3 regions of the Arthrobacter sp. UYCu512 genome follow, and region 1 is predicted to be linked to each of the others. Evidence: riboswitches for the same ligand, from Rfam matches in the RefSeq annotation. Region 1 holds a riboswitch; each other region holds the start of a gene.
The links. A riboswitch is a leader RNA that binds a small molecule or an ion and turns the genes downstream of it on or off. The one in region 1 is predicted to bind S-adenosylmethionine.
Positions count from the first base shown of each region.

Region 1 (7,327 bases):
CGAACACCGGGTGTCCGGTGCGGCCGGCAGCGGGGCCACGGCGTTCGGGAAACTGGGATTCACGTTTGCCCGCCCGGGCAGGGACCTGATCCAGGGCCTCGGGCTGGCGGCCCTGATCGGTGTACCTTCCCTGGGCCTGTACGCTGCGGGCCGGGCGCTGGGGATCACCACGGCGATTATCCCCAGTGCCCTTGATTCCTACTGGTGGACGGTGCCGGTGCTCATCCTCTCCGCGGTCCGGCACGGGATCGTGGAGGAAGTGATTGTGGTGGGCTACCTGCTGGACCGGCTCGGCAAGTTCGGCTGGAGCCTGCCGCTGGCCATCTTCGCCAGTTCCATGCTGCGCGGAAGCTACCACTTGTACCAGGGCTTCGGCCCGTTCATCGGCAACGCGATCATGGGCGTCGTTTTTGCACTGGTGTACACCCGAACGCGGCGCGTGATGCCGCTGGTGATCGCCCACGCGCTGCTGGACACCGTGGCCTTCGTCGGCTTCAGCCTCTTTGGCAAGGCCATCGGCCTGGGCTGAGCCGCCGGAGGGGTTCTGCGCGGAGGGGATCTGCGGGGCACGGCTGCGGCGGCCCATACGTGCTTTAAGAAATTCGGCCACCATCGGTGGGTGACGTCGTTGACACCCGCTGATGGCGGCCGAAGTGCGGGGCGGTGAAGCCTCAGATCGTGACGGCTCCGGAGGCCGTCTCAAACGTGACGGAGAGGATGCCGGGTGTCCCGCGCGGAGCAATCCAGTGCACGGCCACGTCTTCGAGCGGCTTCTCCACCGGGACGCCGAGCCATTCGGTGACGCGCTCGGCCGAACCGGCAATCGTGAGGGCGGACATTTTGACGTTGCCCTCGTAGGCCTTCGACGGGTGGAGTTCCGGATCGCCTTCCCATTTGAGCATGTACGGGACCTGGGGATCGGCGATGAGCCCAAGGATGCCAATCTGCTTCCAGACCAGCTCCCGGCCGTCCGGGAACTTGCGGTTGCCGTTGACGGCGGCGCGGCCGAGCCGGACTTCGAACGGGGCGAGGTCGTCGACCTCCACACACCAGCCCATCCAGCCGCCGCCGGCTTCGGAGCGGGCGCGGACGGCCTGGCCGAAGGGGGCCTTGTCGGAGGCCGGGTGGTTCAGGACCTCCACCACCTCGAGGTACTTGTGTCCCGCTAGCGGGATGATCATGTTGCGGGTCCCGAATCGGGGGTGTACTCCGCCCTTCACGGCTTCCACGCCGAGGGCAGACGCAATTCGTTCGGTGGTGGCAGCGAGGCCATCTTGTTCACAGGCGTAAGAGACGTGATCCATGCGCATGCCATCATCTTGGCACTTTGTGATGCGCCTCTCAGCTTAGGGTACCCTTACTGGCAGTTGGGGTCGGATCCGGACTGTTCCGGCCACACTCTCGGCAGCACACTTGGCAGCACACGTGGCCGCATTGGCATGGCATCAGCAGCGCCGCGGCCGGGCCAGCTTCATCTTTGTCATAAAGCTATCCACCGCCTGCAACCGGTTCCTAGACTGGGGTGAGGTCATGAGTGCCAGCGCACAGCCCCGGCTTGCTGGCCGGCAACCCTCGTATCGCGGTGGGGTGCCCCGGGTGAGGACCTGGCCGTCCGGCGCCCGCCGGGAGGCAAGCGCGGCGCCAGCACGGGCCCGGGCCACGGTGCCCAGGCTCAGGCTGTGCCCGCTCCCCTAAGGAGTGTCCCGATGTCAAGTGCCTGGTCCTTCGAAACCCGTCAGATCCATGCCGGCCAGGAGCCCGACAGCGCCACCGGCGCCCGCTCGCTGCCGATTTACCAGACGACGTCGTTTGTGTTCCCCAGCGCCGAGAGTGCCGCGAACCGCTTTGCCCTGGCGGAGCTGGCCCCCATTTACACCAGGATCGGCAACCCCACCCAGGATGCCGTGGAGCAGCGGGTTGCCAGCCTGGAAGGCGGACTCGCGGCTCTGCTGCTGAGCTCCGGACAGGCGGCGGAGACCCTGGCCATCCTGAATGTCGCCGAAGCCGGAGACCACGTGGTGGCAAGTCCCAGCCTTTACGGCGGTACTTACAACCTGCTGGCGCACACACTGAAGAAGTTTGGCATTTCCGTGACCTTCGTGGCGGACCCGGACAACCTGGCACAGTGGTGTGACGCCGTGCAGCCCAATACCAAGCTCTTTTTTGGCGAAGTGGTCTCCAACCCGCGCCAGGACGTGCTGGATCTTGAGGGCATCTCCCAGGTGGCCCACGCGGCCGGTGTCCCGCTGATCGTAGACAACACCCTCTCCACGCCGTACCTTATCCGGCCGATCGAGTGGGGTGCGGACATTGTGGTGCATTCGGCCACCAAGTACCTCGGCGGCCATGGAACGGCGATCGCGGGCGTGATAGTGGACTCGGGCAATTTCGACTTCGGCAAGGACCCGGAACGGTTCCCCGGCTTCAACACCCCGGATCCCAGCTATAACGGGCTGGTCTACGCCCGGGACCTCGGCGTGGACGGTGCCCTCGGCGCGAACCTCTCCTATATCCTCAAGGCGCGCGTGCAGTTGTTGCGCGACCTGGGCTCTGCGGTGTCCCCGTTCAACGCCTTCCTTATCGCCCAAGGCATCGAGACCCTTAGCCTGCGGATGGAGCGGCACGTTGCCAACGCCGGCCGGGTCGCCGAATGGCTGGAGGCCAGGGACGACGTCGAATCCGTCGCCTATGCCGGCCTGCCGTCCAGCCCTTGGTTCGAGCGCGGCCGCAAGTACGGACCGAAGGGGACCGGCGCCGTTGTCTCCTTTAACATCGCCGGCGGAGCCGAGGCCGGCAAGAGCTTTGTGGACGCCCTTGAATTGCACTCGCACGTCGCTAATATCGGCGATGTGCGCTCGCTGGTCATTCACCCGGCGTCGACGACACACAGCCAACTCTCGCCGGAGCAGCAGGTCGTTGCCGGGGTGAACCCCGGCCTGGTGCGGCTCTCCGTCGGCCTGGAGCACATCGACGACATCCTCGCCGACCTGGATGCCGGTTTCCGCGCCGCCAAGACCGTCTGACCAACCGTTCCCCGGGGGGAAGTCACACGGGCGTCACATTCTTCGCCACCGGGCGGCCGCATTTCGTACACTCAGGGGAGGTCATGAGTGCCAGCGACAGCCCCGGCTTGCTGGCCGGCAACCCTCCATTTGCGGCGGGGTGCCCCGGGTGAAGACCTGGCCTGCCGGTGAGCTGCCGGCGGGCAAGCGCGAAGTTAGGTCCTCACATGACGATTGCCGCCACCCGCCAGGGTGAATCCGCAAGCAAGACCTCCCATTCCCATGCCCCGGACCCCGGCGGCAGCGTCGCCGCGGACGGCGCGGCTGTGCCGGACGGAACCGTCCGGTACCTCCGGATCGGTGACCTGGTTCTCGAATCCGGCGCCCGGCTGCCGGACGCCACCCTCGGCTACGAAACATGGGGGACCCTCAACGCCGAACGCTCCAATGCCGTGCTGATCGAGCACGCGTTGACGGGGGACACCCACGTCACGCGCGGCGCCAGTGCGGAGCCGGGCTGGTGGGAGCAGCTCGCGGGCCCGGGCGCCCCGGTGGACACGGGGAAGTACTTTGTCGTTTCGATCAATATCCTGGGCGGCTGCTACGGCTCCACCGGACCCTCGTCGACGGCACCCGACGGGAAGCCCTGGGGCTCACGGTTCCCGCTGGTCACGCTGCGCGATACCACCGACGCCGAGGCCCGGCTCGCGGACGCGCTGGGAATCCGGAGCTGGTACGCCGTGCTCGGCGGTTCCCTGGGCGGGGCGCGTGCCCTCGAATGGGCCGTCAGCTACCCGGACCGGGTCCGGCGCTGCGGGGTTATTTCAATCGGAGCCAGCAGCACCGCCGAGCAGATTGCCTTCGCCCAGGCGCAAACACTCGCCATCCGGCAGGACCCCAACTTCAACGGCGGGGATTACTACGGCGGTCCCGGGCCGGAGGCGGGACTGGCCCTGGCCCGGCGGATAGCGCATATCACCTACCGTTCGGCCGCAGAGCTGGATGGACGGTTCGGCCGGAACGCCCAGGACTCCGAGGCTCCGCTGCGTGCCGGGTCACTCGCCGGGCGCGGGCGTTACCAGGTGGAGAGCTACCTGGACCACCAGGGCAACAAGCTGGTCCGCCGCTTCGATGCGAACAGCTACATCGCCATCACCGAGGCGCTGATGAGCCATGACGTCTGCCGGGGCCGCGGCGCGCTGACGGAGGCGCTGGCCCCTGCGACGGCGGCTTTCCTTGTGGCGGCCGTCGACTCGGACCGGCTGTACTTCCCGGAACAGTCCCGGGCGCTCGCGGCTGCCCTGCCGGGCAACGTTGCGGTGCACACCATCGAGGCGCCCATCGGCCACGACGGCTTCCTGACTGAGATTGGGCAGCTCAACACCCAGCTCCGACAGCACTTCTTCGGGTAGTCCAGCAGCCAAAAGCCGCCGCGGGTGTGCACTTTTGCAGATGCGCTCTGCACTAATGGCCGTTGAGGCCCGGGCCGGAACCGGACATACTCGTGGGGAATGGCGCCGCGTGTCTCACCTCACAGGCGCTCTCCTCCCAATGGTCCACGAGGCGTCGAAGACGATGCCAAAGGAGTCGAAATGAGCACGGAAAACGCGGCCGCACGGCGCGCAGAAGAGCCCGACGTCAAGACGTCCGGCCTCAAAAAAGTAGTCGCGGCCTCCATGGCCGGCACTGTCGTCGAGTGGTACGAGTTTTTCCTCTACGCCTCCGCGGCGACCCTCGTCTTCGGCAAGACCTTCTTCCCCAACTCCGGCTCGGAGCTGGACGGTATCATCGCGGCTTTCCTCACCTATGCAGTTGGCTTCGTTGCCCGCCCCATCGGCGGCATCGTGTTTGGGCACTTCGGCGACAAGTTCGGCCGCAAGCAGCTGCTCCAGCTCAGCATCATCCTGGTCGGAGTTGCCACCTTCCTGATGGGCTGCCTGCCGACCTTCCAGCAGATCGGCTACTGGGCTCCGGCCCTCCTGGTGTTCCTGCGGTTCGCCCAGGGCTTCGCCGTCGGCGGTGAATGGGGCGGCGCAGTCCTCCTCGTCGCGGAGCACAGCCCGAACAAATCCCGCGGCTTCTGGGCCAGCTGGCCGCAGTCCGCAGTTCCGCTGGGCAACCTGCTGGCCACTGCGGTGCTGTTCATCCTCTCCTCGACGCTGTCCTCCGCGGACTTCCTCAGCTGGGGCTGGCGCGTGGCCTTCTGGCTCTCCGCGGTGATTGTGCTGATCGGCTACTACATCCGGACCAAGGTCACCGACGCCCCCATCTTCCTGGAGGCCCAGAAGGAAGTCACCGTTGAGAAGAAGGGCTACGGCGTGGGCGAAGTCTTCCGCCGGTACCCGCGCGGTGTGTTCACCGCCATGGGCCTGCGCTTCGCGGAGAATATCCTCTACTACCTGGTAGTCACCTTCTCGATCACGTACCTGAAGGTGGTTGTCCAGACTGACACCTCACGGATCCTGCTGCTGCTGCTCGTCGCACACGCTGTCCACTTCGCCGTGGTTCCGATGGTCGGCCGCCTGTCGGACCGCCTCGGCCGCAAACCGGTCTACATGGCCGGCGCCGTCCTGGGCGGCACCTGGGGCTTCTTCGCCTTCCCGATGATGGACACCAAAAACGACATCATCATCCTTGCTGCCATCACCATCGGCTTGCTCTTCCACGCACTGATGTATGCCGGCCAGCCGGCAATTATGGCCGAGATGTTCCCGACCCGGATGCGCTACTCGGGTGTCTCGCTCGGCTACCAGGTCACCTCGATCGTGGCCGGATCGATGGCTCCGATCATCGCAGCCTCGCTGCTGAGCACGTTCAAGTCCTCCACCCCGGTGGCCATCTACCTGCTCGGTGCCTGCCTGGTCACGATGGTGGCGGTGTACTTCCTCAAGGAAACCCGCGGCATCTCGCTCCACGACGTCGACGCCGCCGACGCCCGGGGCACCGCCGACCTCCTCGCCGCGGGCAAGAACTAACAGGCAGGAAGTAACTGCAAGAAGTACCTGCAACAAAATACCTGCAACGAAATAGCAGCAACAACAATGGCCCTTGTCCCCGCGGTGCGGGGACAAGGGCCGTTGTTGTTGGCCGCCGGGCTCAGCCCAGCAGGACATCCTGGCGCTCGGAGATCTCGGTCCGGACGGCCGCCAGGACGGCCTGCACCGGCGCGGAGCGCAACGATTCCGCGCGGGCCACCGCCCAGATCGGAAGTTGGCGCTGGAAGTCCGCCGGCAGGACCGGCACAAAGTCGGGGTCGCCGACCGCCAGGAAGTTCGGCAACAGCCCGATGCCCGCACCCCGGCGGACCGCCTCCAGCTGGGCAAAGATGCTGGTGGCCTGGAAGCTGGACCGCGGGACGGGAAGCTGGGTGGAACGGTGGCCAAGTTCGGCGACCTGCAGCGCCGATTCGACGTAGGACACAAAACCATGCTGCCGGACGTCGTCGAGCGTCACCGGAAGTCCGCGGTCCCGGGCGTACTGCGGGCTGGCGTACAGCCGGAGAAAGTAGTTGGCCAGGAAAATGGGCTGCGCATTGCTGACGTCGAGGTTGCCGACCACCACCTCCAGGTCCACGCCGGAGCGGTTCCGGCTGACCTTGCGCGTGGCGCTGAGCATTTCAACGTTCAGCAGCGGATGCTGACGTTGCATCCGGACAAGCGCCGGTGCAACGAATTCTGCCCCGAAGCCGTCGGGTGTGCTGACCCGGACCAGGCCCGAGAGTACGTCTTCGGACTGCGCGATGCGGTTTGTGAGCGCACCGAGGGTGCCCTCGATCGCCTCGGCGGCGGCCACGGCCTCGTTGCCAAGGTCCGTCAGTTCCCAGCCGTGCGGACTCCGCTCCAGGGTGCGCCCGCCCAGCTGTTTGTCCAGCGCCAGGATGCGGCGGGAGATGGTTGTGTGGGTTGTGCCGAGGGTCTCTGCCACCGCGTTGAACCGGCCCAGCCGGGCTACCGTCAGCAGGATCAGCAGATCGTCCGGGCTCGGCAGCCGCCTCACATCCATGGGTCTCCCTCGCAACTAAGCATGTGCATCCGTGCACATAGCATCTGTGGTTTTTTCCCTTGATTGCACTGTAGCAGGGGTGTGATGCTTAATACTGAGCATCCGGCCACTGCCGGAATCCGGGCGCTGCGTTTGACGGCGCGCACGGGATGACCCAAAGCAAAGGAGCTTATGCCATGGCAGTTATCGCCTGGATCGGACTGGGGAACATGGGCGGGTCCATGTCCGTGAACCTCGCCGCGGCCGGCCACAACGTCCGCGGTTTCGACCTCAACCCTGAGGCCGTTGCCACCGCCGCCGCAGGCGGTGTCAAGCCCGCCGTA
Region 1 covers NZ_JBEPPA010000003.1:149,483-156,809, reverse strand. Annotated here, with positions in the region: gene ABIB49_RS04735 (CPBP family intramembrane glutamic endopeptidase) at 1-529, shown strand, start outside; gene ABIB49_RS04730 (VOC family protein) at 672-1,310, opposite strand; SAM riboswitch class IV at 1,527-1,642, shown strand; gene ABIB49_RS04725 (bifunctional o-acetylhomoserine/o-acetylserine sulfhydrylase) at 1,707-3,023, shown strand; SAM riboswitch class IV at 3,103-3,218, shown strand; gene metX (homoserine O-acetyltransferase MetX) at 3,230-4,414, shown strand; gene ABIB49_RS04715 (MFS transporter) at 4,595-5,977, shown strand; gene ABIB49_RS04710 (LysR family transcriptional regulator) at 6,099-7,004, opposite strand; gene mmsB (3-hydroxyisobutyrate dehydrogenase) at 7,181-7,327, shown strand, end outside.

Region 2 (7,327 bases), on a different contig from region 1:
AGGGGTCGGCTTTATGGTCCGCGGGCTGGCCATCGCGCTGCCGGCGGTGCTGCTGATGAGTTGTACGGATCCCACGGACCTGGCGGACGCCCTCGCGCAGAACGCGAAACTCCCGCACCGCTTTGTCCTCGGAACGCTTGCCGCGATGCGTCTTGTGGGATTGATGGCCGAAGAGTGGCACACCATTGGGATGGCCCGCCGTGCCCGCGGTGTGGGTTCCCACGGGAACCCCCTGCAGCGGCTCCGCGCCACCTTGGGGCAGAGCTTCGGGCTGCTGGTGCAGGCCGTCCGGCGCGCCTCCCGCCTCGCTGTCACTATGGAGGCCCGCGGCTTCGGCGATGCGCCGCGGACCTGGGCACGGAAATCCACCTTCAGCGCCCTGGACGTCTGGGTGGTTCTCGGCGGACTCCTGATCGCCGGTTCCGCCGTCGCGGCGTCGTTGGCGGCAGGCACCTGGAACATGGTCTTCCTTGCCCGGCAATAGCGATAATTATCGCACGGAACGGGTATCGCAGCGATTTTTCCGGCGTCTTATCTGAAATGACCGGAGGAATACGTCACCCATGATATTTTTGCGGGATGACTCAACAGACTGCTGAACACGTTGGTGCGTTACTCCGCGATGCCCGCGGGCAAAAAGGCTGGACCCAGGGCCAGCTGGCCGCCGAGCTGGGAACCAGCCAGAGCGCCATCGCCCGAATGGAACAAGGCAAGCAGAATCTGAGCCTGAAAATGATCCAGCGTCTTGAGGTTATTTTTGACCGGAGCATCGTTAAGGTGGGGCGGCCCGCCATGACGCATCTGCGGGTGGAAGGCGGCCGGACCCTGTCCGGTTCGGTGGACGTCAACAGCAGCAAAAACGCAGGTGTCGCCCTGCTGTGCGCCAGCCTGATCAACCGCGGCACCACCACCCTGCGCCGGCTCGCACGCATCGAAGAAGTGAACAGGATCGTCGAGGTGCTGACGAGTATCGGCGTCGAATGCGTTTGGCTCAACGCCAGTGATCTTCAGATCCGGCGCCCCGCGGCCCTGGACCTTGACGCGATGGACATCGAGGCGGCCCGCCGGACCCGCAGCGTCATTATGTTGCTGGGCCCGCTCCTGGACGAATCCGCCGAATACCGGCTGCCCTATGCCGGCGGCTGCGACCTTGGCACCCGCACGGTGCAGCCGCACATGCAGGCGCTGCGCCAGTTCGGCCTCAGCGTGGACGCCAAGTCCGGCTACTACGCCGTGCAGGCGCCGCCCGCGGACGCGGCGGACCGGTCCTTTGTGCTCAGCGAACGCGGCGACACCGTTACCGAAAACGCCATCATGGCAGCCGCCCACCGCGGCGGGACCACAGTCATCCGCAACGCCAGCCCCAACTACATGGTGCAGGACCTTTGCTTCTACCTGGAGATGCTCGGGGTCCGGATCGACGGCGTAGGAACCACCACGCTGAAGATCACCGGCCGCCCCTCCGTCGACGTCGATGTTGAATATTTCCCGTCCGAAGATCCGATCGAGGCGATGAGCCTGATCACCGCCGGCATCGTCACAAACTCGGAAGTGACCGTCCGGCGCGTCCCGATCGAATTTATGGAAATCGAGCTCGCGACGCTGGAACAGATGGGTCAGCAGCTGGAAGTGTCCGGGGAGTATCTGGCCCGCAACGCGCGCACCCGGCTGGTGGATGTCACCACCCGGCCCTCGGTACTGCGGGCACCCGAGGACAAGATCCACCCCATGCCGTTCCCCGGGCTGAACATCGACAACCTGCCCTTCTTCGCGGTCATCGCCGCGAATGCCCAGGGCCAGACGATGATCCACGACTGGGTTTATGACAACCGGGCGATCTACCTGACGGAGCTGAACAAACTCGGCGCGCAGGTGCAGCTGCTGGACCCGCACCGGATCTACGTCAACGGCCCCACCAAATGGCGTGCGGCAGAGGTGGGCTGCCCGCCGGCCCTCCGACCCGCTGCCTGCCTGCTGTTGGCGATGCTCGCCGCCCGCGGCGTATCGGAACTGCGCAATATCTATGTGATCGAACGAGGCTACGAGGACTTGGCCGAGCGGCTCAACACCCTCGGCGCAAAAATCGAGTACTTCCAGGACTGAGCGACCCCGTAGCGAGGCGGCGCGCTTCACGGAGACCTGGCGCACAATGGAATCATGCGCACCTTCGGTGTGGAGGAGGAACTGCTCATCGTGGACCCCGAAACCGGGATGCCGCTTCCCCTCGCCGACGCCATTTTGCCCCGGCTGGAACCCCCGAAGCGGGCCTCCGGCCGGGCCGGTTCCGCGCAGCCGCCGGTCTATGAGGAACCGAACTTCAGCTATGAGCTCAAGCTGGAACAGCTTGAATCCCGGACCCGGCCGTGCCTGGAGTACGCCGAGTTGCTCCGGCAGCTCAGGCAGGGCCGTGCCCTCGCGGACCGCGCCGCCAGGGTGCATGGCGGCCGGATCGCCGCCCTCGGCACGTCGCCGCTCGGCTCGGCAACCCACCTGACGCCGAAGCAGCGGTACCTGACCATGCAGCAGCGTTTTGGGCGCACCGTCCGGAACCAGCTCACCTGCGGCCTGCACGTCCACACCCTTGTGGAGTCTCCGGAAGAGGGTGTGGCAGTGATGGACCGGATCCGCGACAAACTTGCTGTGCTGATTGCCCTGAGCGCAAATTCGCCCTACTGGAACGGTGCTGAGACAGGATTCGAAAGCTACCGCACCCAGGCTTGGAACCGCTGGCCGGGATCGGGCCCCACCATGATCTTCGGCAGCCTTCCGGTCTACCGCCGCGTCGTAAACCGTCTGGTGGAAAGCGGCGTCCTGATGGATGAAGGAATGGTCTACTTCGACTCGAGGCTGTGCCGGCACTATCCCACATTGGAGGTCCGGGTCGCAGACGTTTGCCTGCGGGCCGAGGACGCCGCGCTGATCGCCGTGCTGGTGCGTGCGCTTGTGGAGTCCGCGTCCCGGGAATGGCACGACGGAGTTGATCCCGCCCCGGTGCCGACGCTGCTGCTGCGGATGGCCGCCTGGCAGGCCAGCAACTGCGGACTGCGCGGGCAGCTGCTGGACTTCGGGACCTTCGTCCCAGCCCCGGCTGCCGAAGTGGTCCATGCCCTGGTGGACTTCGTAGCGCCCGTGCTGGTGGATCAGGGCGAGCTGGACTTGGTGCGCCATGGTGTTAGCCGGATGCTCGCCGAGGGCACCGGGTCGCAGCTGCAAAGGGAACCGTTCGACGCCGGCGGCCTGTCCGCCGTCGTTGAACGCGCCGTCGCGGCGACCGTGCCGGGACCGGACACCGGGGAACCCGCCGACGGGAGCACAACGCTGGGCCCGGTCCGGCGGCGCTGAGTGTGCAGTTCACGGCAGTTCTCCGCCAAGGCATCGCCGCTATCTGCCAACTCAAGCACCGCAAACGGCGCTAGCAAGATTTGAGCGCCTGCCCGAGGTCGCGGATCAGGTCCGCAATATCCTCGAGTCCCACCGAGAGGCGCACCACGCCGTCACTGAGCCCGATCGACGCACGGCCCTCCGGCCCCATAGCGCGGTGCGTCGTGGTGGCGGGATGGGTGATCAGCGACTTCGAATCGCCGAGGTTGTTGGAGATATCGATGATCCGCAACCCGTCCAGCAGCGCGAACGCAGCCTCCTTCGCCGAATGCCCGGCGGACGCGGCGAGCTCGAAGGTCAGCACGGTGCCGCCGGCTTTCATCTGCCGGGCGGCCAGCTGATGCTGCGGGTGGGACTGCAGCAGCGGGTACTTGACCCAGCTGACCGCGGGTTGCTCCTCAAGCCACTCGGCCAGCCGCAGCGCGGAGGCACAGGAGTGGTTCACCCGCAGGGCCATCGTCTCCAGGCCCTTGGTCAGCACCCATGCGTTGAAGGCCGAGAGTGCCGGGCCGGTATGGCGCATCAGCTGCTTGACCGGGCCCTCGATGAAATCCCTGGTGCCCAGGATCGCGCCGCCAAGGACGCGACCCTGGCCGTCGATGTGCTTGGTGCCGGAGTAGACGATCACGTCCGCGCCGAGCTCCCCGCAGCGCTGCAGCAGGGGAGTGGCAAAGACATTATCGACGACGACCGTCGCCCCGGCCGCGTGCGCCATTTCGCTCACTGCCGCGATATCCACGATTTCCTGCATTGGGTTCGAGGGCGACTCGAAGAAGACAGCAGTGGTGGGTTTGGCGAGCGCCTCGCGCCACTGCACCAGGTCCGGGCCGTCAACGAAGACCGTTTCGACGCCCCAGCGGGGCAGGATCTCGTTCAGGATCACAAAGCATGAGCCGAACAGCGATCGGGCCGCCACCACCCTGTCGCCGGCGGCCAACAGGGCACCCAGGGCAGTAAAGACAGCGGACATGCCCGACGCCGTGGCAAAGCAGGCCTCGGTGCCTTCGAGCAGCCGGAGCCGCTCCTGGAACGTCGCCACAGAGGGATTGCCGTAGCGGGAGTAGACGAAACGCTCGTCGTGGCCGGCGAAGGCGCGTTCCGCGGCGGCCGCCGATTCGTAGACGAAGCCGGAGTTCAGGAAGACCGGTTCTGACGTCTCCTGAAATCCGGTGCGGTCGAGTCCGCCGCGGACGGCCTGGGTGTCCGCGCTCCAGTCGGCGGCATCAGGGTTGAATGTCACTTAGTGTCTTCCGAGATTGGTGGGGAGGCCGCGGTTTTTCCAGCCGTTGACAGTGCGTTGGCCCTCGCCGTCGGGTTCGCCCTCAAAGCCCTCAAGGATGTTAAAGGAGGTAAAACCGTCCTCGGTGGCGACGATTGCGGCCGCGACGGAGCGCGCGCCCGAGCGGCACAGGAACAACAATTCGGTGCCGCCGGCTTCGGGGGCCTGTTGTCTCAGTTGCGCCAGAAACTGCGAATTGGGGATGCCGCCGGCGAGGCTCCACTGGATGAAGAGCGGATCATTCTCCGTCGCTTTGGTGTCCGGAATTCCGGCGCTGGCCCATTCACCCTCGGTGCGGACGTCCACCAGGATGGCGCCGTCCCCGAGCTTGGACCAGGCCTCCTGCGGGCTGAGGTCCCCGGCGTAGCTCATGCGTGGCCCCCGCCGTCGAAGTCGAGATCGTCCACGGCGCTGGCGACGGCCGCATCGGCGTTGGCGATCGCCGCCGGCAGCACAAGGGCCTGGGCCACGACGACGTTGCTGCCGTTGAACGTGACAGCCGGGCCGCCGTGCAGAACGTAGCCCTCGGTGAGGGCGGCCGATACACGCTCGCAGAAGGCGCGGTCATCGGCTCCGGTGAACAGACGGTACAGCAGTTTCTGCTCGGCGGCACCGGCGACTGCGGGGGACGGGGCCGGGGCTTTGTTCGCTGCTGTCCGGGGGACAGCAGCGGTGGACGCGTCAGGCATGACGAATCTCCTTCTTTCACGCTTGCAGCTCGAATGGTCGATATGCCGAGTACTCACCTGAGGCACCCCGCCGCGGAAGGGAGGGTTGCCGACCGGCCAGTCAGGGCTTGGCGCCGGTTCTCATTACTCCCAAAGAACGTAACACCTGTGACGCCGGACCGCACGGCGGCGGCCGTCATGTTAAGGAGCGGGGTGGAAACGGAGGTTTGTTCAAAAGCCATTCGCCAGCGGTCATGCCAGCGTCCCCATCCACGTACTCGGGGGATTGCACACAGGTACAAACCCCCGGGGCCTCGAATTTGAACCGGGGAGGCTTTCGGGTAGTTCCTACTCGGGACTTTTGGCAGTCGGCGCGACTTTACTGAAGGACCAGCGCCACGGAAGTCACCAGGCCCTAAAACGCCATCCGAGGATCGCTCAGTTTTGCGGCCGGCTCTGATGATCCAGCCAGTTAGGCCGGTGCGGCGCCGTCGACTGCCGGGCCTTTAACAAGGGAAGGGGACTGCTATGGCCGCGATATATGTTCTACTCATTATTCTCCTGAGCACGGCCTTGGCCGCTGTTATCAGCACACCCGGCCGCCAGGTAACGGAAGGGTTGATTCCGAACCGGCCCTCCGGTGCGGACGCCCGCGGCGATGGCCGGGTCCGGGCTGCCAGGACGGCACAGCGGTGAGGCCGCGCGTATTGGTCACCGGCGCCTGCGGCCCTGCGGGCCAGGCCATCGCGGCCCAACTGAAAGCGCGCGACATTCCTGTCCTCGGGACGGACATCCTCGAGCTGCCGGACGGGGCAGGATTCACGGTGTTCCCCGTCCCGCACGCGACGGACGCGGAACGGGTATCAGCACTTCGGCGACTGGTTAGCCAGGAAGGCATCAATCTTGTCATTCCCACGGTCAGCGAGGAACTGCCGCAGCTCGCCGCGTTCCGGGCGGCGTTCGGAGCGGACGTACGTGTGATGATCGGCGATCCGGGCCCGGTGGCGTTGGCCCATGACAAGCTCTTTACGGCCTGGCAACTACATGCAGCGGGCGTTCCCGTGCCCCGGTTCGGCGTGCCCAGCGACTTCGCCGGTGCGGACGCTGCAATGGCCGCCCTGGGCGGACCGGTCGTCGTCTCACCCCGGGCGTCCCGAGGCGGCCGGGTCGTGACAGTCGTCGATGGCCGCACGGAAATGGACTGGCAGCGACTGCCGGACAGCCGCATCGTCCAGGAATTCATCCCCGGAAACGAGTACCGGCCCATGGTTTTCGGTACACCGGCGCACAACGGTGCCGCGCCGTTTGCGGTTGTTGTGGCGAAGGTTGGGCCGGCGGACCGCATCGTTGGCAACGCCGTGACCACTCGCCGGGCCGAGGCGGGCGAAGCGATCGACGTGGGCAACGTGGCGATGGCTGCGGTCCGCGCGCTGGGCCTCACGGGGCCGGTGGAGGTGGACGTTCGTCGACGCGCCGACGGGACACCCGTGGTTCTGGCGGTGAACGCCCGCTTCGGATCGAACAGCGGACTCGCGCCTGAGCTGCTCGATGCGGTGCTGGCGTCCTTTATCCTGCCCTCCTTCAACCCGGCGTCGTTCCGGCACTGCATGGGGCCGTTCGCCGATGCCATGGGTTGAAATGAACGTCACCGCAGCGCTCCCGGCGGCCCAGTTCCCGCTCGTCCTCCTCGGGCTGCCGGTCCTGTTGTTCGGGCTGGTGAAACTGCTCGTTGTGCCGCTTGCCGTCTGGTTCGAACTTCGGAGCGCCCATCGCCGACGCCGCGAAGTCCCCACGATGTTCGATGCGTGGCCCCGTGTGTCGATAATTGTCCCGGCATTCAACGAGGCAGCCGCTATTGAGAACTGCGTCCGATCGATTCAGCGCACCCGCTACGACCGGTACGAGCTGATCCTGGTGGATGACGGTTCAACGGACTGCACCGCCACGATTATGGCGGCTCTCGCTGCCAGGGATCCCCGGATTAAGGTTCTGGCGCAGG
Region 2 covers NZ_JBEPPA010000013.1:41,836-49,162, forward strand. Annotated here, with positions in the region: gene ABIB49_RS14460 (energy-coupling factor transporter transmembrane component T family protein) at 1-484, shown strand, start outside; gene ABIB49_RS14465 (UDP-N-acetylglucosamine 1-carboxyvinyltransferase) at 580-2,103, shown strand; gene ABIB49_RS14470 (glutamate--cysteine ligase 2) at 2,158-3,342, shown strand; gene ABIB49_RS14475 (O-succinylhomoserine sulfhydrylase) at 3,413-4,621, opposite strand; gene ABIB49_RS14480 (rhodanese-like domain-containing protein) at 4,622-5,032, opposite strand; gene ABIB49_RS14485 (DUF1737 domain-containing protein) at 5,029-5,349, opposite strand; SAM riboswitch class IV at 5,363-5,477, opposite strand; gene ABIB49_RS14490 (ATP-grasp domain-containing protein) at 6,021-6,965, shown strand; gene ABIB49_RS14495 (glycosyltransferase family 2 protein) at 6,967-7,327, shown strand, end outside.
Region 2: it holds a riboswitch for S-adenosylmethionine, as region 1 does, so the genes downstream of both, ABIB49_RS14485 (DUF1737 domain-containing protein) here and metX (homoserine O-acetyltransferase MetX) in region 1, are expected to answer to the same signal.

Region 3 (7,327 bases), on a different contig from region 1:
ATGGCTCTCCAGTCCCGTAAATTCAGGTCCCAGCGGCGGTGTGAAGTGCGGTTTGTGCACGTCGCCGGCATGCATAATGCGCGAGAGCCGGTGCACCCAGGGAACAGACGTGTCCAGCTGGTTCCAGATCAGCCCCAGGACACCGTGCGGGCGGAGGATCCTGGCGATTTCCGTGCTGGCCAGCAGCGGATCGCACCAATGCCAGGCCTGGGCGACTGTCACCACGTCGAAAGCACCGTCGGGCAGCCCCGTCCGCTCCGCGGTACCCTCGACGGCGGTGACCCCGGGAAGCGCCCGGCGCAGCTGTTCCAGCATGTCCGCGGATGGGTCCACTGCCACCGTGCGCAGGCCGCGCCCGACCAGCAGCGCCGTGAATTTCCCGGTTCCGGCGCCGAGGTCCGCGGCATCCGCTGCGCCGCCGGGGATCAGCCAGCCAGCCGATTCCTCGGGATACCCGGGCCGGACGCGGTCGTAGTGTTCCCCGCCGTCCTGAAAGCTGTGCCCCAGCTCCTGGCGCCGCCCCTGGGGCAGCTTGGGTCCGCCGCGTGCCACGTTTGATCTCCTTCGGCAGGTCCGGGTACGTACCTTGTGAATTTACCGCACCGGGCAGGGGCCGCGTTTGCAGGGGCCGTGTCTGCCGGCGCCGCCGGAGCCAGCGCCGCCGCACCGGCGGCCGTTAGTCCAGCGTGCAGGGCGCCGCCCCGGCCGTGCCGGGGGTATTGGGGGCCCAGTGCGGGTAGCTGCGGGTGTCGTTGGACGGTACCCAGCGGCCTGCGTCCACCACGTAGTCCCAGCCGAGGCCGTTCCCGAGCAGCTCCCGGACTCCGGTGAGCAGCCGCTGGGCGTCATCAAGCCTGGAGCCCAAGCCGAAGCTTGCCCGAAGCGACCCCGAGGGCAGGCCAAGCCGCCGGAGCAGCGGATGCGCGCAAAACCTGCCGTCGCGCAGCCCCATACCGTGCTCGGCGGACAGGTAGGCTGCCACCAGGCCCGCGTCGTAGCCTTCCACCGAGAAGTTGACGACGCCGATGGTGCCGGCGCCGGGAAGGGTTTGTGACCCGGTGCCCGCCCCCGGCCCTGCAGCCGCGTCGAAGGTACCGCTGTCGGAGAAGATCTGGTGGACCGTCACACCGTCGATCCGGGCGAGGCCCTCCACCAGGAAGGACCGGATGGCGTTCTCGTGCGCGTGCCACTGGTCCGGGTCCAGCCCGGCGATGATTTGCGCGGCCCGGGCCAGGGTGGCGGCGCCGAGCACGTTCGGGGATCCGCCCTCATGCCGGGCGGGTCCCGTGGTCCAGCTGACGGTGTCGATCCGGGCGTCCTGGACGGCCCCGCCGCCCGCGAGGTGCGGGATGCCGGCGTCGAGCCAGTCGGGACGCCCGATCAGGACGCCGGCACCGAAGGGTGCGTAGAGCTTGTGCCCCGAGAAGGCGATGTAGTCGAGATCGTCCGTGGAGACGTTGATCCGCCGGTGCGGGGCCAACTGGGCGGCGTCGACGACGATCCGGGCGCCGTAGTCGTGCGCCAGCGCTGCCAGGGCGCGGATAGGCAGGATCTCGCCGGTGACGTTGGAGGCACCGGTCACGGCAAGCAGGCTGACGCCGCCGTGTGCGAGTTCCTCGCGGAGCAGCTCCAGGGTGGCCGCGAGGGTGGGGGCGGCAATGACGCTGCGGTGGGGTACCCGCTGCCAGGGCAGGAGGTTGGCGTGGTGTTCAATGTCGAGGTAGAGCACCTCGCCGGTATGCTCGCCGTTGACGACCGGCAGGCAGCCGGCCAGCAGGTTCAGCGAATCAGTGGTGTTCCTGGTGAAGATCACCGCATCGTCCGGCCGGCCGCCAACGAAGTCGCGGACAATCCCGCGGGCGTTCTCGTAGACCGAGGTGCTGATCTGGGAGGCATAGCCGGCGCCGCGGTGGACGCTGGCGTAGAACGGCAGGATCTCGTTGAGGTAGGCCGAGACCACGGACAGCGCCGGAGCCGAGGCACCGTAGTCCAGGTTGGCGTAGCGGACATGTCCGCCCTGGATGAGAGGCGCCTGGATCTCGGCGCCGGTCACCGCGGCCAGCGGCCGGCGGGCAACGGCGAACCGCGGATCGGGATGTGCCGGACCGGTGTCGGCCTGAACCTCGGCGGCGGCAGGAATGGTGGCAGTCGTCATGGGACCTCGCTCGAAAAGGACCCCACGCACCGGGGATCCGCGCTTGCCGGGTCCGTTCCGGACCGGCCAGGTCGTCACCCGGGGCACCCCGCCGCGAATGGAGGGTTGCCGGCCAGCAAACCGGGGTTTAGCGCTGGCACTCGTGACCTGGTTCGAGCCTAGGCCATGCCGGCTTCCGTGGAAAAGGCAGGGCAGGATTGTGAAGTCCTTTGTGACGGGCCGGTACCGAAGCTGCCGAACGGCGCCGGACGCGCTTACAGCAGGTCGTCCAGCCCGGGGTTCAGACGCTTGAGGACTTCGGAGTGCAGAATGGAGTTGGTCGCGAGGGCGTTGCCGCCGAAGGGACCGTCTTCTCCTTCGAGGGAGGTAAAGCGGCCGCCGGCCTCGGTGACGATCGGAACCAGCGCGGCCATGTCGTAGAGGTTGAGTTCGGGTTCGCAGGCGATATCAACGGCACCTTCCGCCACCAGGCAGTAGGACCAGAAGTCGCCGTAGGCGCGGGTCCGCCACACCTCTTCGGTGAGCCCCAGGAACTCGTCAAGGTTGCCGCGCTGCTTCCAACCTCCCAGGCTGGAATATGACAGCGAGGCATCCGGCAGGCTCGCGACGTTGGAGACCTTCAGCCGGGTTGCGGCCGCCAGTGAACGGCCCATGTACGCACCGGCGCCTTTTGCCGCCCACCAGCGCTTTCCCAGCGCCGGGGCACTGACAACGCCGACCACCGGCTCGCCCTCATCGACGAGGGCGATCAGCGTCGCCCAGACCGGGACGCCGCGGACGAAGTTTTTGGTCCCGTCAATCGGGTCGATGATCCAGCGGCGGGAGCCGTGGCCGGAACTGCCGAACTCCTCCCCGAGCACGGCGTCGCGGGGCCGGGACCGCGACAGCTGGCCACGGATGGCCTCCTCGGCGGATTTATCGGCGTCAGTGACCGGCGTCAGGTCCGGCTTCGTCTCGATCCGAAGGTCGAGCGCCTTGAAGCGGCTCATGGTCTGGGCATCTACGGAATCTGCCAGGACATGGGCAAGGCGCAGGTCGTCGTTGTAGCTCGAAGCGGGTTGACTCATGCTTCCAAACTACCGTCAAAGCGGGCAGGGAAGCGGTAGGCGCCGCGGCCTGCTAGGAGACGGTGCCCAGTTCCTTAACGTCCTGGGCTTCCAACCGCGGGTCTGTCCCGAGCAAACGGCGCAGTGAGGCGAGCCTGGCCGGACCGGATTCTCCTGCCTGGCCGGAGGCCACCCAGGCGTCCACGCCGCAGTTGACGGCGCTGGAATCGTGCTTGCAGCCCCGTTCGCAGTCGTCGGTGCCGGGCTCGAGGTCGGGGAAGGACCGCAGGATCCGGTCCGGGTCCACATGCGCGAGCCCGAAGGAGCGGATGCCCGGGGTGTCGATGATCCAGCTCCCCGCCGGCGCATCGTTGACTTTGAGGGCCAGCGCGGAGGATGAGGTGTGGCGGCCGCGCCCGGTCACGGCGTTGACACCGCCGGTGGCGCGTTCGGCGCCGGTGAGGGCGTTAACCATGGTGGACTTGCCGACGCCGGAATGGCCCAGCATCACGGTGACCTTCCCGTCGAGGTAGGCGCGCAGCTGTGCGACGGCGTCCTTGTCCAGCCGGGCGGAGAGCCCGTCATCGGAGCGGGCATCGATGCCCGAGGCGGCGGAGTCCGCCGTCTTGGAAATAATCACCGGGAAAGCAAGGTGCTGGTAGTTGGCGAGGAGCTCGGCAGGATCCTTGACGTCGGCTTTGGTGACAAGCAGCAGCGGATCGATCCCGGCGTCGTACGCGGCCACCAGGGCGCGGTCGATAAATCCGGTCCGCGGCTCGGGATTGGCGGCCGCCACCACGATCACCAACTGGTCGGCGTTGGCGACGACGGCGCGCTCGATCGGGTCCGTGTCGTCGGCGCTGCGCCGCAGCAGGGTCCTGCGGTCCTGGATCCTGACCAGCCGGGCCAGGGTGTCGGGCTCGCCGCTGACGTCGCCGACCAACGAAACGAAGTCGCCGGCCACTACCGGGTTGCGGCGCAGTTCGCGGGCGCGGGCGGCGATGATCTTCCGTTCTGCCCCCGCGCCTTCGGCGACGACGGCGGTGTAGCGTCCGCGGTCAACGGTAATGATCCGCCCGGTCACGGCATCGTCGTGGCTGGGCCGGTCCTTGGTGCGGGGCCGGGTGCCTTTTTTGTTGGGGCGGATCCGGGCGTCGGATTCGTCCCAGGAATCAGTGCTGCGTGCCACCGGAGGCGTCCTTCTCTGCCGGGGAGGCCCCTGCGGGAGGCGTGTTTCCTGCGCTGAGGCCAAGCATGGACTCCCACAGTTGCGGGAAGTCGGGCATGGTCTTCGCCGTGGTCCCAATATCCTCGACAACGACGCCCGCTACGGCCAGGCCGAGGATGGCGCCGGCCGTGGCCATACGGTGGTCGGCGTAGCTGCGGACGACGCCGCCGTGCAGCGGGGCGGGCCGGATGATGAGGCCATCAGAGGTCTCCTCCGCGTCCCCGCCGAGCCGGTTGATCTCCGCCACAAGGGCGGCCAGCCGGTCCGTTTCGTGCCCGCGGAGGTGGGCGATGCCACTGAGCCGGGAGGGACCGCTGGCTAGCGCGCAGAGTGCGGCGACAGTGGGGGCAAGTTCGCTGGTCTCGTGAAAGTTCCCGCCGGTGAGCTCCGGGCCGCCGGTGACGGTCAGGGTACCGTCGGTGAGCGACACGGTGGCCCCCATCTCCGCTAGCACGCTGCGCCACATATCGCCGACCTGCGTCGTCGGGGCCGGCCAGTTCGGGATGCGTACGGTGCCTCGGGTGGCCAGGGCCGCCGCCAGGAACGGACCGGCGTTGGAAAGGTCCTGTTCGATCCTGACGTCAAAGGCCCGGATGGGTCCGGGCGAGACAACCCAGTGGTTTGGGCGGGAATCGTCAACGGCTACCCCGGCTCCGCGCAGCACGGCGACGGTCATGGTGATGTGGTCAAGGCTGGGAACGGGCATCCCTGGGTGTTCGTGGCTCTGGTGTTCGAGGTGCAGTCCGTCCACAAACCGGGACCCGGCCAGGAGCAGTGCGGACACAAACTGCGAGGACGCGCTGGCGTCAATAACGAGGTGGCCGCCGCGCACGGCGGCCGCGCCGTCGACGGTGAACGGCAGCGAGGATGCCGGGCCTCCGTCGGGCGCGCTGACTCTGACGCCCAGCCCGGTGAGGGCTTCGATGATGGGGCCCATTGGGCGCTCGCGCGCGTGCGGATCCCCGTCGAACAGCGTCAGCCCCGGGCGCAGGGCCGCGAGGGGCGGCACGAACCGCATAACCGTCCCCGCCAGCCCGCAGTCCACCACTCCCGTCCCCCCGGCTGCCGCCTGGCTGATGGGCGTGATGGCCAGGTCCGGGCCGAAATCGCCGTCGCCGGGCACTTCCGTGATCCGGGCCCCGAGTTGCCGCAGCGCCGCGATCATCAGGGCGGAGTCCCGGGAGTGCAGCGGAGCCCGGAGCCGTGAGGGCCCGTCCGCGAGGGCGGCCAGCACGAGATAGCGGTTGGTCAGGGACTTGGACCCCGGAACGGTGACTGTTGCGTCCACCGGGTGTCCGGCGAAGGGCGCCGGCCAGAGGGCGGCAGCGTTCGCCGGCAGGGGGTGTGCGGCTGCTGTGGGGGTGGTGCCGGTCATTGCTGCTTTAGGCTCCGACGGTGTGGTCTACGGCTTTGCGTACGGCCTTGTCGGCTTTTTTCATCTGTTTGCCGGTGCTCTTCCGGACATCGGCCGCAAGGTGCTCAGCCCGCCAGGCCAGGCTGGGACGGCCGTCCGTGTCGACTGCGGCGAGCAGGACGCCGCCGGTCAGTGAGACGTTCTTGAGCAGCTGCTTGCGGCGGGCGTTGCGGCCCTCAGTGGAGGTGATGTCCGCGCTGCGCCATTCGACGTAGCTGTTGAGCGCCGAGATGACAGCCAGGATGCTTGCGGCCAGACGTGCCGACTTGCCGAGGGCAAACATAAGGCCGGCCCCGACCTGGGTGCCGCCGATGACCCGGGCGAGGACTTTTTCGCTGGTCTGGAACGGCAGGGACTCCGCCGCGCGGCGCAGCAGGGGTGAGAGCTGCGTGGCGGTGTCATCCGCGTTCTTGAGCTTGTCCAGCCCGGCAAGGACGAAACTGGACGCCAGCATGGGCCGGGCGAGAAAGCGGACAAACGACATGAAATTCCTCCTGGGTGGGCGGACCGCGGGAATGAAGCGGGAGAACCGGTTCTAGTCTTGCACTTTTGTGGAATATTTGCCCGCCGGGCGGGGTTGTCAATAGCAGATTTCAGGCCCTGGTTTAGGGCTGGATGTAGGTTCAGCGAGAGTCAGATCGGCCCGGAACGACTGGCTGGAACACGGTGCCACGGGCAAACGAGTCAGTCGTGGCGCAGGAAGGCGGAACTATGGTTCTGGTGAAGGATACGCCGTTAAGGAACAGTCTCTTGGCGACCAGCGGGAAACCGGCGTTAGGAGGCGGGCAGTTGTGGGCTGATGCCCTGCAGCAGGCAACCATGCCGGCAGGCCGGGACGGCCGCCGCACTCTCACAGTAGACTTGGGGGCAATGAGCACCATGGATCCGGCCGTCACGGCCAAGCACACGGTCGCCGGAAACGGTGCCACACCCGCCAAGCCACCCGCCGCCAGTCCTGCTGGCGCACCGTCAGGGGCTGCCCCGGAGATTGACGCCGGGCTGGACGCGGCGGCGCGGGAGACGATCGTGGACGGTCAGGCGCTGGACACTGCGACTGAAACGACGCAGGAACGCCGGGCGCGGTTCGAACGCGACGCCATGCAGTATGTTGACCAGCTGTACTCCGCGGCCATGAGGATGGCCCGAAACCCCGCCGACGCCGAGGATCTCGTCCAGGAGGCGTACACCAAGGCTTTCTCCGCGTTCCATCAGTACAAGCCCGGCACCAACTTGAAGGCCTGGCTTTACCGCATCCTGACGAATACCTACATCAATCTTTACCGCAAGCGCCAACGCGAGCCCCTGCAGTCCAACTCGGACACCATTGAGGACTGGCAGCTGGCCCGGGCCGAGTCGCATACGTCCTCGGGTCTGCGGTCGGCCGAAGCCGAGGCCCTCGACCACCTGCCGGACTCGGATGTGAAGCGGGCGCTGCAGTCCATTCCGGAGGAGTTCCGGCTGGCGGTCTATTTTGCCGACGTCGA
Region 3 covers NZ_JBEPPA010000005.1:85,892-93,218, reverse strand. Annotated here, with positions in the region: gene ABIB49_RS06855 (class I SAM-dependent methyltransferase) at 1-552, opposite strand, end outside; gene ABIB49_RS06850 (aminotransferase class V-fold PLP-dependent enzyme) at 677-2,155, opposite strand; SAM riboswitch class IV at 2,190-2,303, opposite strand; gene hisN (histidinol-phosphatase) at 2,410-3,222, opposite strand; gene rsgA (ribosome small subunit-dependent GTPase A) at 3,275-4,390, opposite strand; gene aroA (3-phosphoshikimate 1-carboxyvinyltransferase) at 4,374-5,804, opposite strand; gene ABIB49_RS06830 (DoxX family protein) at 5,812-6,327, opposite strand; gene ABIB49_RS06825 (sigma-70 family RNA polymerase sigma factor) at 6,714-7,327, shown strand, end outside.
Region 3: it holds a riboswitch for S-adenosylmethionine, as region 1 does, so the genes downstream of both, ABIB49_RS06850 (aminotransferase class V-fold PLP-dependent enzyme) here and metX (homoserine O-acetyltransferase MetX) in region 1, are expected to answer to the same signal.